Regions from separate parts of the Priestia sp. AB genome, predicted to be linked through region 3. Evidence: riboswitches for the same ligand, from Rfam matches in the RefSeq annotation. Region 3 holds a riboswitch; each other region holds the start of a gene.
The links. Region 3 has a riboswitch for thiamine pyrophosphate ahead of thiM (hydroxyethylthiazole kinase). Riboswitches for the same ligand answer to the same signal wherever they lie in the genome.
Positions count from the first base shown of each region.

Region 1: it holds a riboswitch for thiamine pyrophosphate, as region 3 does, so the genes downstream of both, thiT (energy-coupled thiamine transporter ThiT) here and thiM (hydroxyethylthiazole kinase) in region 3, are expected to answer to the same signal.
Region 2: it holds a riboswitch for thiamine pyrophosphate, as region 3 does, so the genes downstream of both, POF52_RS17465 (acetylornithine deacetylase) here and thiM (hydroxyethylthiazole kinase) in region 3, are expected to answer to the same signal.
Region 4: it holds a riboswitch for thiamine pyrophosphate, as region 3 does, so the genes downstream of both, POF52_RS24500 (thiamine phosphate synthase) here and thiM (hydroxyethylthiazole kinase) in region 3, are expected to answer to the same signal.

Region 1 is NZ_JAQMYN010000007.1:83,111-85,313, forward strand. Features, by position in the region: gene POF52_RS20635 (ethanolamine ammonia-lyase reactivating factor EutA) at 1-340, opposite strand, end outside; gene thiT (energy-coupled thiamine transporter ThiT) at 497-1,117, opposite strand; TPP riboswitch at 1,150-1,250, opposite strand; lysine riboswitch at 1,425-1,609, shown strand; gene POF52_RS20645 (amino acid permease) at 1,712-2,203, shown strand, end outside.
Region 2 is NZ_JAQMYN010000005.1:276,906-279,108, forward strand. Features, by position in the region: gene POF52_RS17460 (MupG family TIM beta-alpha barrel fold protein) at 1-621, shown strand, start outside; TPP riboswitch at 839-941, shown strand; gene POF52_RS17465 (acetylornithine deacetylase) at 1,056-2,203, shown strand, end outside.
Region 3 is NZ_JAQMYN010000003.1:342,954-345,156, forward strand. Features, by position in the region: gene thiE (thiamine phosphate synthase) at 1-497, opposite strand, end outside; gene thiM (hydroxyethylthiazole kinase) at 511-1,317, opposite strand; TPP riboswitch at 1,392-1,500, opposite strand; gene POF52_RS11405 (MFS transporter) at 1,693-2,203, opposite strand, start outside.
Region 4 is NZ_JAQMYN010000011.1:62,246-64,448, reverse strand. Features, by position in the region: gene crcB (fluoride efflux transporter CrcB) at 1-383, shown strand, start outside; gene POF52_RS24505 (hypothetical protein) at 431-646, shown strand; TPP riboswitch at 809-910, shown strand; gene POF52_RS24500 (thiamine phosphate synthase) at 1,032-1,655, shown strand; gene thiO (glycine oxidase ThiO) at 1,639-2,203, shown strand, end outside.

The sequences.
Region 1 (2,203 bases), on a different contig from region 3:
CATGTTCGGCTAGATAGTGAACGATACTTTCTGCATTTTGCTTTCTGGCCGTTTCTCCTGTGATGATCACAGCACCTGCCTCCACTTGATCTAATGAGATTCCTGCGTTCTTATACTCTTGTTCTAGTAGTACCGTTAATCTTTGAACATCAATTTCAACATCGTTTAGCATAGGGGTGGTATAGATAGAACTTGCATACGTTACGCGACGATCAATAATTTGACAGCCTGGCAGCGTAAACTGATTTTGTTGATTTGCTATTAACAGCTTGCTTACAATCAGCTTTGTTGTGCTTGTTCCGATATCTAAACCTATGCTCGTTATCCATTTCTGTAGCATGCTATCAATCCCTTATCACGTTTGAATATGGTGATTATCATAAAACAGTTTTTTGAATATTTCACTAACTATGTTATCAAACCTGACACACTTTTGTGTAAACAAAGGTGACAAATGACAAAAAAGACTAAATCTTGGTAGATTTAGTCTTTTTTATTATGAGTGTGATTTAGTTACAATCATTCTTGATGCGGATGGAATTAATAGTGAAAGAATGACTAAGCAGGCTATTAGTGATCCTACCATTGAAATCCCGTTCATTGAAAAAGAATACCATAGAGCGGACATGCCCTTTGGCGCATACGATCCCCAGAAAATAATACCCGCAATAAAGTGCCAGACATACCGTGCGAAGCTGCCGATAACAAGGGATAAAACAATCAAAACAAAAGCTTTTGATCTGTTATTGTTAGCTAAATTTGTTTTAATAGATTGCGAAAAAATACCTCCAAAACCTATAAAAGCAAAAGCCACAATATATTCAATAAACGTTTGTAGCGCTGTTAAAATATAAGCCGTTCCTGTTGCCAACTGCAACAGCCCCCATAATAGACCAGATAGAGCTCCGCCTTTTACTCCCCAGCGAAAGCACATAATAAAAATGGGCACCATGGAGAACGAAATACTCACAGCCGTTGCAATCTTAATGGAAGGCAAAAGATCAAGTAGAAGTGCTAATGCTGCAAAAATAGCTATTTCAATTTTAGCCTGTAAAGGTAATGCTTTATTCACGTTTCTCACTCCTGTTTTTGAATCATTCATATCAAAATCATTCATATCAAACGGTTTACACAGGAGTAAGCAAATATATGCTACTATTCCCACATTCCTACGCTAGCGTTAACTAACAGGTTCGAAGGGTCTGAACAATTTGTTCACTCTCAGCACGGCGGCTCCCCCTGTGGTACGTTCGGATATTTATGTAGTATTATGACAACATTCATTATACCATATGTAACAAAATAGATTCGAGAGATTTCAAAGATGTTTCTATTTTCTGAATCTATTTTTTATAATGACAATCGTTTTAGTATTTGGTATACTTCTTTTATGTCAAATGAATATAAAAAACCCTCATCCTAATCGATGAGGTAGAGGTCGCAGTTTTTAATAGTAAAGCAACGGAAATGCAGAGAACATTGAGGATGTTGCTTGAAAGGAAAAATTGCCGAAGTTTAGATCACTTCTCGGTTGATTTAAGCTGGGGCTGTCTCCGAACAGGAACAGAACTGTCACATCATGCGAGTGGTGTGAAGAGCTATCTTCACGGAAGGTTGACGCGGTTTTCAGATTTAAAAGCGCGCACATATACTGCGGGCTTTTTTTATGTTATCCCGTCTCTTTCCGTACATTCGAAAGGAGTATTTATCTATGCAAGAGCAGCAAGAATTAAAACGTGGGTTGAAATCTCGCCACTTAACGATGATTTCATTAGGAGGAGCCATCGGAACCGGCTTATTCCTAGCAAGTGGTGGAGCAATTCACACAGCAGGACCTGGGGGAGCGCTTTTAGCTTACGCTATCATTGGTGTCATGGTTTACTTTTTGATGACCAGCCTAGCGGAGCTCGCAGCTTATATGCCTGAAGCTGGTTCGTTTAGTACGTATGCGTCTCGGTTTGTAGATCCATCCTTTGGTTTCGCTCTCGGCTGGAACTATTGGTATAACTGGGCTATTACGATTGCAGCTGAATTATCTGCTGGAGCCCTTATTATGAAATTTTGGTTCCCAAACTCTTCTTCTATTTTATGGAGTGCCCTGTTTTTATTAATTATGTTTGGGCTTAACTACCTTTCTGTAAAAGGATTTGGTGAATCTGAATTTTGGTTTTCGTTAATTAAAGTAGTAACGGTTATCATCTTT
Region 2 (2,203 bases), on a different contig from region 3:
CTTGCATGGCATAATTTTTATCCGCGGCCTGAAACAGGGCTTGAAGAAACGTTTTTTCAACAGCAGACAGATTTATTTAATGAACTCCGTATTCCAGTCTGCGCTTATATTCCTGGAGAAGGCGAAAAAAGAGGCCCTATTTATCAAGGTCTTCCTACTAGAGAAAAAGACCGTAATAGATGTCCTTTTACTTCTGCAGTAGATTTATACGGATGCGGAGTAGCAGAGGTTTATATTGAAGATCCATGCGCCGGTTCAAGTTTATTAAAGCGTTTGGTTCAATATCAAGAAAGCCGCATTATTCCGCTGCGCATTCGTTCACCTCATATAGAGGGAACGTACAGCGTGCGTCCGGATGTATCAAGAGACGTTCTGCGTTTAGTTGATACTCGATCTGTAAAACCAGTGCCGCCATTTCATACAGTAGAACGCAGAATGGGAGCAATTACAATGGACAATGATGGCTACGGACGTTACAGAGGAGAGGTTCAAATAGCTAAAACGAATTTGCCTGCAAATGCAAATGCTAATGTGAATGTGATTGGGTATGTGATAGAAGAAGATCATGAGCTGCTTTCGTTAGTGAGACCGGGGCAAAAACTTGCGCTTCTTCCTGTCTGAATGGAAAAAGATGTATTTTTAAAGAAGCCGATAGCTAACTAGTAAGCTTATAAAAGTAAAGAGCACACACTGCTTGAAAAGGTGTGTGCTTTTTATTTTACTAAAAAGGAAACTATTTTCATTGCTGAATCATGAACCTTTCTATTGAATAAAACGCTTTACTATGATAAAACTATTACAGGTAAACATATGATAATCGTTTAATTTTATAGAGATACAACGCCACTAGGGGTGCTTTCTAAGCTGAGAGAGACGAGAAGTCTTAACCCTTATAACCTGAACTAGGTAATACTAGCGTAGGAAAGAGGTATTGTAATGGATGTTTTGTATGGTATTTCCTTACGAACTCGTTATAATAATTTTTTGTATATAAACAAAAACACTTCTTTCCTGCGAAAGAAGTGTTTTTTTATGCGTAAAGGAAGGTGTCATACATGGAAGAAACAATTGATTTGCTTGTCAAACAGGTAGAGGAGCGCAAAGGAGAACTAGTCCAGTTATTAAAAACGCTTGTTTCATATAAAACGCCGGCGCCTCCTGCACGGAATTCTCATGAAGCGCAGCGCTACGTAGCGGATTTTCTTAAAAACTGCGGTTTTTCCATCGATATGTGGGATTTATATTGCAACGATCCTATTGTAGTGGGCACGTTAAAAGGGAAAAAATCAGCTGACTATCAAAGCTTAATTATTAACGGGCATATGGATGTAGCTGAGGTACAAGAAAATGAAAATTGGGAGACAAATCCGTTTGAAGCTGTGGTAAAAGACAACATGATAATCGGACGCGGAGTTGCTGATATGAAAGGCGGCTTGGCAGGAGCATTATTTGCAGTTCAGCTTCTAACAGAAGCAGGAATCGAACTGCCGGGAGACTTGATTTTTGAATCCGTTGTAGGAGAAGAAGTGGGAGAGGCAGGTACGCTGCAATGCTGTCAGAAAGGATATACAGCTGACTTTGCGCTTGTTGCCGATACGAGTGATTTACATATTCAAGGTCAAGGCGGAGTGATCACGGGATGGATTACGATAAAAAGCAGTAAAACCTATCATGACGGTACACGCCGAAGTATGATTCATGCTGGAGGAGGGCTGTTAGCTGCGAGTGCTATTGAAAAGATGGCAAAAGTGATCGGAGGGCTGCAAGAATTGGAGCGCCACTGGGCTGTTACAAAAAGCTATCCAGGATTTTTGCCGGGAACAAATACGATTAATCCAGCAGTAATCGAAGGGGGAAGGCATGCTGCGTTTATTGCAGATGAATGCAGGCTGTGGATCACCGTTCACTATTATCCCAATGAATCATACGACCAAGTATCAAAAGAAGTGGAGGAATACATTTTAGCTATTGCAAAAGCAGATCCATGGTTAAAAGATAACCTGCCAACCTTTGAATGGGGAGGCACATCAATGATTGAAGACAGAGGAGAAATCTTCCCGTCATTAGAAATTGATGAAAATCATGCTGGAGTACAGCTGCTTGCAAATACTCATGAACAAATTGAAGGGAAAAAGCCTCCAATCGATGTGTCAACTAGCGTAACAGATGGCGGTTGGCTAGCTGATGCGGGAATTCCGGCAGC
Region 3 (2,203 bases):
GGAAAGTCAATATTCTGGTTTCGCACTTCTTCAATTAACTTTGTACCTTGCACTGCTTTTGCGTCTTTTTTTGTAGAAGTAGGAAAAACAGGTCCCATTCCTACATAATCTGCCCCGTCTTTTATCGCTTGCTGCAGCTCTTGTACATTATGAACAGAGACGCCTACAATTCCTTTTCCTATTTTCTCTCGAACAATATGAGCTTTTTCATCTTCCTGTCCAATATGAACGCCATCTGCTTGTAAGCGGATCGCTAAGTCAAGATCATCATTCACAACAAAAGGAACGCTGTGCTGCTGACAAATTTGCTGAAGTTCCTTCGCAAGCTGATATTTCGCTTCTCCTGTTAGGGCACCCTCGCCTTTTTCACGAAATTGAAACACGGTAACTCCGCCTTCAATTGCTTCTTTCAACACTTCTTTCGGATCTTTTGTACAGTTATTGCTGCCCATTATAAAATAAACTTGCAGCAGCTTTTTGATTTCTTCGTTTGTCATTTTCCGGCTCCTTTTAACGTTGATGTACTCTTGCATATGATTCAATATCCTGCCCAGATAAAAGATGAAGCTGATTTAACAGCTCAATTTGAAAGCTTCCCGGTCCTTCTTCACCTTTTTTCGCTGCGGCGATTTGACCTGCCACTCCGTAAAAACTTAAAGCAGCAACGCTTGCCTCGACATATTCTTTTTCTACAGCAGCGAAAGCTCCTATAATTGATGTCAGCAGACACCCAGTCCCCGTCACTTTCGTAAATAACGGGTGACCGTTGTCTACTGTATACGTTGTGTTTCCATCTGTGATTACATCTTGTTTACCCGTGATAACAATCACTGTATCTAATTTGTTCGCTGCTTTCTCAGCAAGTTCAATGACGTCTCCTTGCCCTTCTAATGAATCAACGCCTTTAATGAGCCATGACTCGCCTACTACATTCGCAACTTCAGCAGCGTTACCACGAATAACTGCAATATTTAATTCTTCTACAAGCTGACGTGCTACTTCTGTACGAAACGGTGTCGCTCCGGCTCCTACAGGATCGAAAATAACCGGCACGCCATTTTCATTTGCAGATTTTCCTGCTATTCTCATCGCTTCTACTTCTTGAGCCGTCAGTGTACCCATATTTAAGACAAGCGCTCCGGCGATTCGTGCCATGTCAGCCACTTCTTCCTTCGCATAAGCCATAACAGGTGAAGCTCCTAGTGCAAGCAGGCCATTTGCTGTAAAATTGGTTACCACAACATTCGTAATATTATGAACAAGCGGACTTGTATCTCTTACTTTTTCTAATTGAGCTGAAATTTTACTAATATCCATATTCTCTCACTCTTTTCATTTAGTTTTAACACAGCAAAAAAAGACAAAAAAGCACCTTGCATGCGCAAAGTGCTTTGGTATGTACTCACATTCCCTGCGCTGGCATTATCCAACAGGTTCAAATGGTCAACAGGCGTCCCTGTACTCTCAGCCTGCCCCGCACAAGCTCCCATACTATTCTTGTTACGTTTAAAGTTTACTATTAACCTTTTTTATTTGCAACCATTACACTGTTTTGCCGATAAAATAAAGCTTCTCTATAGGCTGAGTGCCATTGTAAACCTTACACCTTTACTAAAAGAATAATCAAAAGACCTCCAGTAAGCTACTCGAGGTCTTCAATTCCCTAGGAATTCTATCATTTTTTCCTTATGGTTATTTCTCTTGAACCGCTTGATTTCTCACAGCTGTTTTTCTGTCCTTCCCTGCTCTTAAAGATAAAAGAAAACAAAGCAGCAGTACAAGTGCAGCTGATACGTACGGATAATTAATGTTTATATCAAAGAGAAAGCCTGCTACAACTGGTCCAATAATATTCCCAAGACTTGTATAAGCAGAATTTAGTCCGGCTACATACCCTTGGTCGTCTTGTGCCATCATCGACATTTGCGTGCTGATTGCCGGACGTAAAATATCTGTTGCTAAAAAGACGATGAATGTCACAACAATAATAAGCCAGTACGTGTGCACAAACAGCGTAAGTAAAATAAAAAGTCCCGTCATCATCAAGCAAAACGAAATCACTCTTTTTTCACCAAACTTATTTAAAATCCAGCCAAAAATCGTAACCTGCACTACAGCCCCCGCAATAGAGCCAAACGTAATAACAAACGCAATATCTTTTGGCGTAAAGCTAAATTTATGATCAACAAATAGTGAAAAAATC
Region 4 (2,203 bases), on a different contig from region 3:
TAGTGAGCTTGGCACTTGGCGGGGCAGCTGGAGGAATATGCCGTTATCTTTTGGGGTTAAAAGTTACAAAAACAGTTTCAAACCCTCCTTTTCCAGTATCAATGCTGTTTGTAAACTTGCTCGGTGCGTTTGGGCTTGGTCTTTTTTACGGTAGTTATTATGGAAAGGTTCCGAGTCATGCTTATGATGATTCAATATTTTTAATGATTGGCATTGGGTTTTTTGGTGCCTTTACCACTTTTTCAACGTTCAGTGTGGAAAACGTACAGTTAATTCGAGAAAAATCTTATCGGAAAATGCTGGTGTACGTGGGGATTTCAGCATTTGGAACAGTTGGTTTATTTACAGTCGGTTTACTGGCAGGAACGTTTTTATTTAAGTAAAGAGAACGTTTCTAGTAGGGAAAAACAAAAAGACGGAGAAGTAGAGAATGGATAGAAAAGCAGAAGTTTGGAAGTACATTTTGTTGATTGTAGCTGTTGCAGGTCAGATCATTGGTTTTTTATTTTTATTTATAAATGTTGTGGCGGCATTTATTTTTTACGGTTTTTATATTCTAACTTTTATTATGTTACTCCTGCTGTTTATATGGGATCGGAAAAAGGAAAAAGACAAGGAAGAATTTGACGACTATACCGATTACTAATCATATAAAAAGCAGAATGATGCGGTGCGCCGGACCTCTTACTTAGTAAAGAAGCTTAAAAGATACATCTATAAAAGGAAGAGAGCCGTAAGAGCATAAAGAGATATTGTATTTACATCTAGTTGTGTTATAATTTTAAGTGCGAAAACAAAATCAATAAATAGCAATCACTAGGGGAGCTTTTTGAAGCTGAGACGAATGTATTTCGGACCCTTTGAACCTGATCTGGTTTGGACCAGCGTAGGGAAGTGGCGATCATGTTTACATAACGATGCATGCTAACCACTCTACGTTGTAGAGTGGTTTTTTGTATGTAATAAAGCCCTCTACACAAGATGAGGTGATTGAAATTTCTCTTTATTCTGAATAGAAAGGTTTCGATCATGTGGATATTCCTAAATTTCATGTCATTACAACAGATAAGCAGCCAATCGAAGAGCTTCAAAAAGTTTTAACGGCTATCGCGCCTTTTGCGGGCGCCGTTCATATTAGAGAAAAAGAGAAAACGGCAAAGCAGATTCAATGTTTACTAGAAAGCTTTCCATTTTGTCGCTCTAAAATTATTGTGAATGACCGAGTTGATGTAGCACATGCTTTAAAAGCAAAAGGCGTACAGCTTGCCTATCATAGTTTAGACGTTTCGGTTGTTATAGACGCATTTCCTTCTCTTATTGTCGGAAAATCAGTTCACTCTGTAGAAGAGGCTTTAGAAGCTGAAAAAGATGGTGCTCACTACATTCTATACGGACATATTTATTCAACACATTCAAAAAAAGGATTAAAAAGTCGAGGGGTAGCAGCACTAAAAGAAGTAGTAGATGCTGTGCAGATACCGGTTATTGCCATTGGAGGAATTACACCTGTAAATGCCAAAGAGGTGCTTCAAACAGGAGCACACGGTATAGCTGTGATGTCTGGTGTCATGCTTGCGCAAGATCCCCTCAAAGCGATTAAACAATATTCTCATATATGGACATCTGGAGGTGGAGAAAATGAAGCAGCATTATGATGTACTGTTAATCGGAGGAGGTATAATCAGCTCTTCTATCGCTTATCATTTGTCAAAACAAGGAGCGTCAGTAGCTATTCTTGAACGCAATCAAATTGGTTGTGAAGCTTCAAGTGCAGCCGCTGGTATTTTAGGTGCTCAAGCTGAAATTGATGAAGAAGGTCCTCTTTTAGACCTTGCTATTAAGAGCAGAAGCATGTTTCCTGAATTGGTGAAGGAACTAAAAGAAAAAACGGCCATCGACGTAGAGCTCATTCAAAAAGGCTTATTAAAAGTTGCTGTAACAGAAGAAGATGCACACGTATTAAAGAAAAAAGCCGCTCAGCACCACCGGTGGGATGAACATGTAAGATGGATCGATGTAAAAGAAGCGCGTTTGTTAGAACCCGGGCTCTCTCCAGACATATACGGAGCTATTACAATACCGGGAGACGGCCAGCTAGCTCCGGCTAAGTTAACGCAAGCTCTTGCTCATGGAGCCTTGTATCACGGAGCAGATGTATTCGAATACTGTGACGTTCATTCTCTTATTATGGAAAGTGAAACAG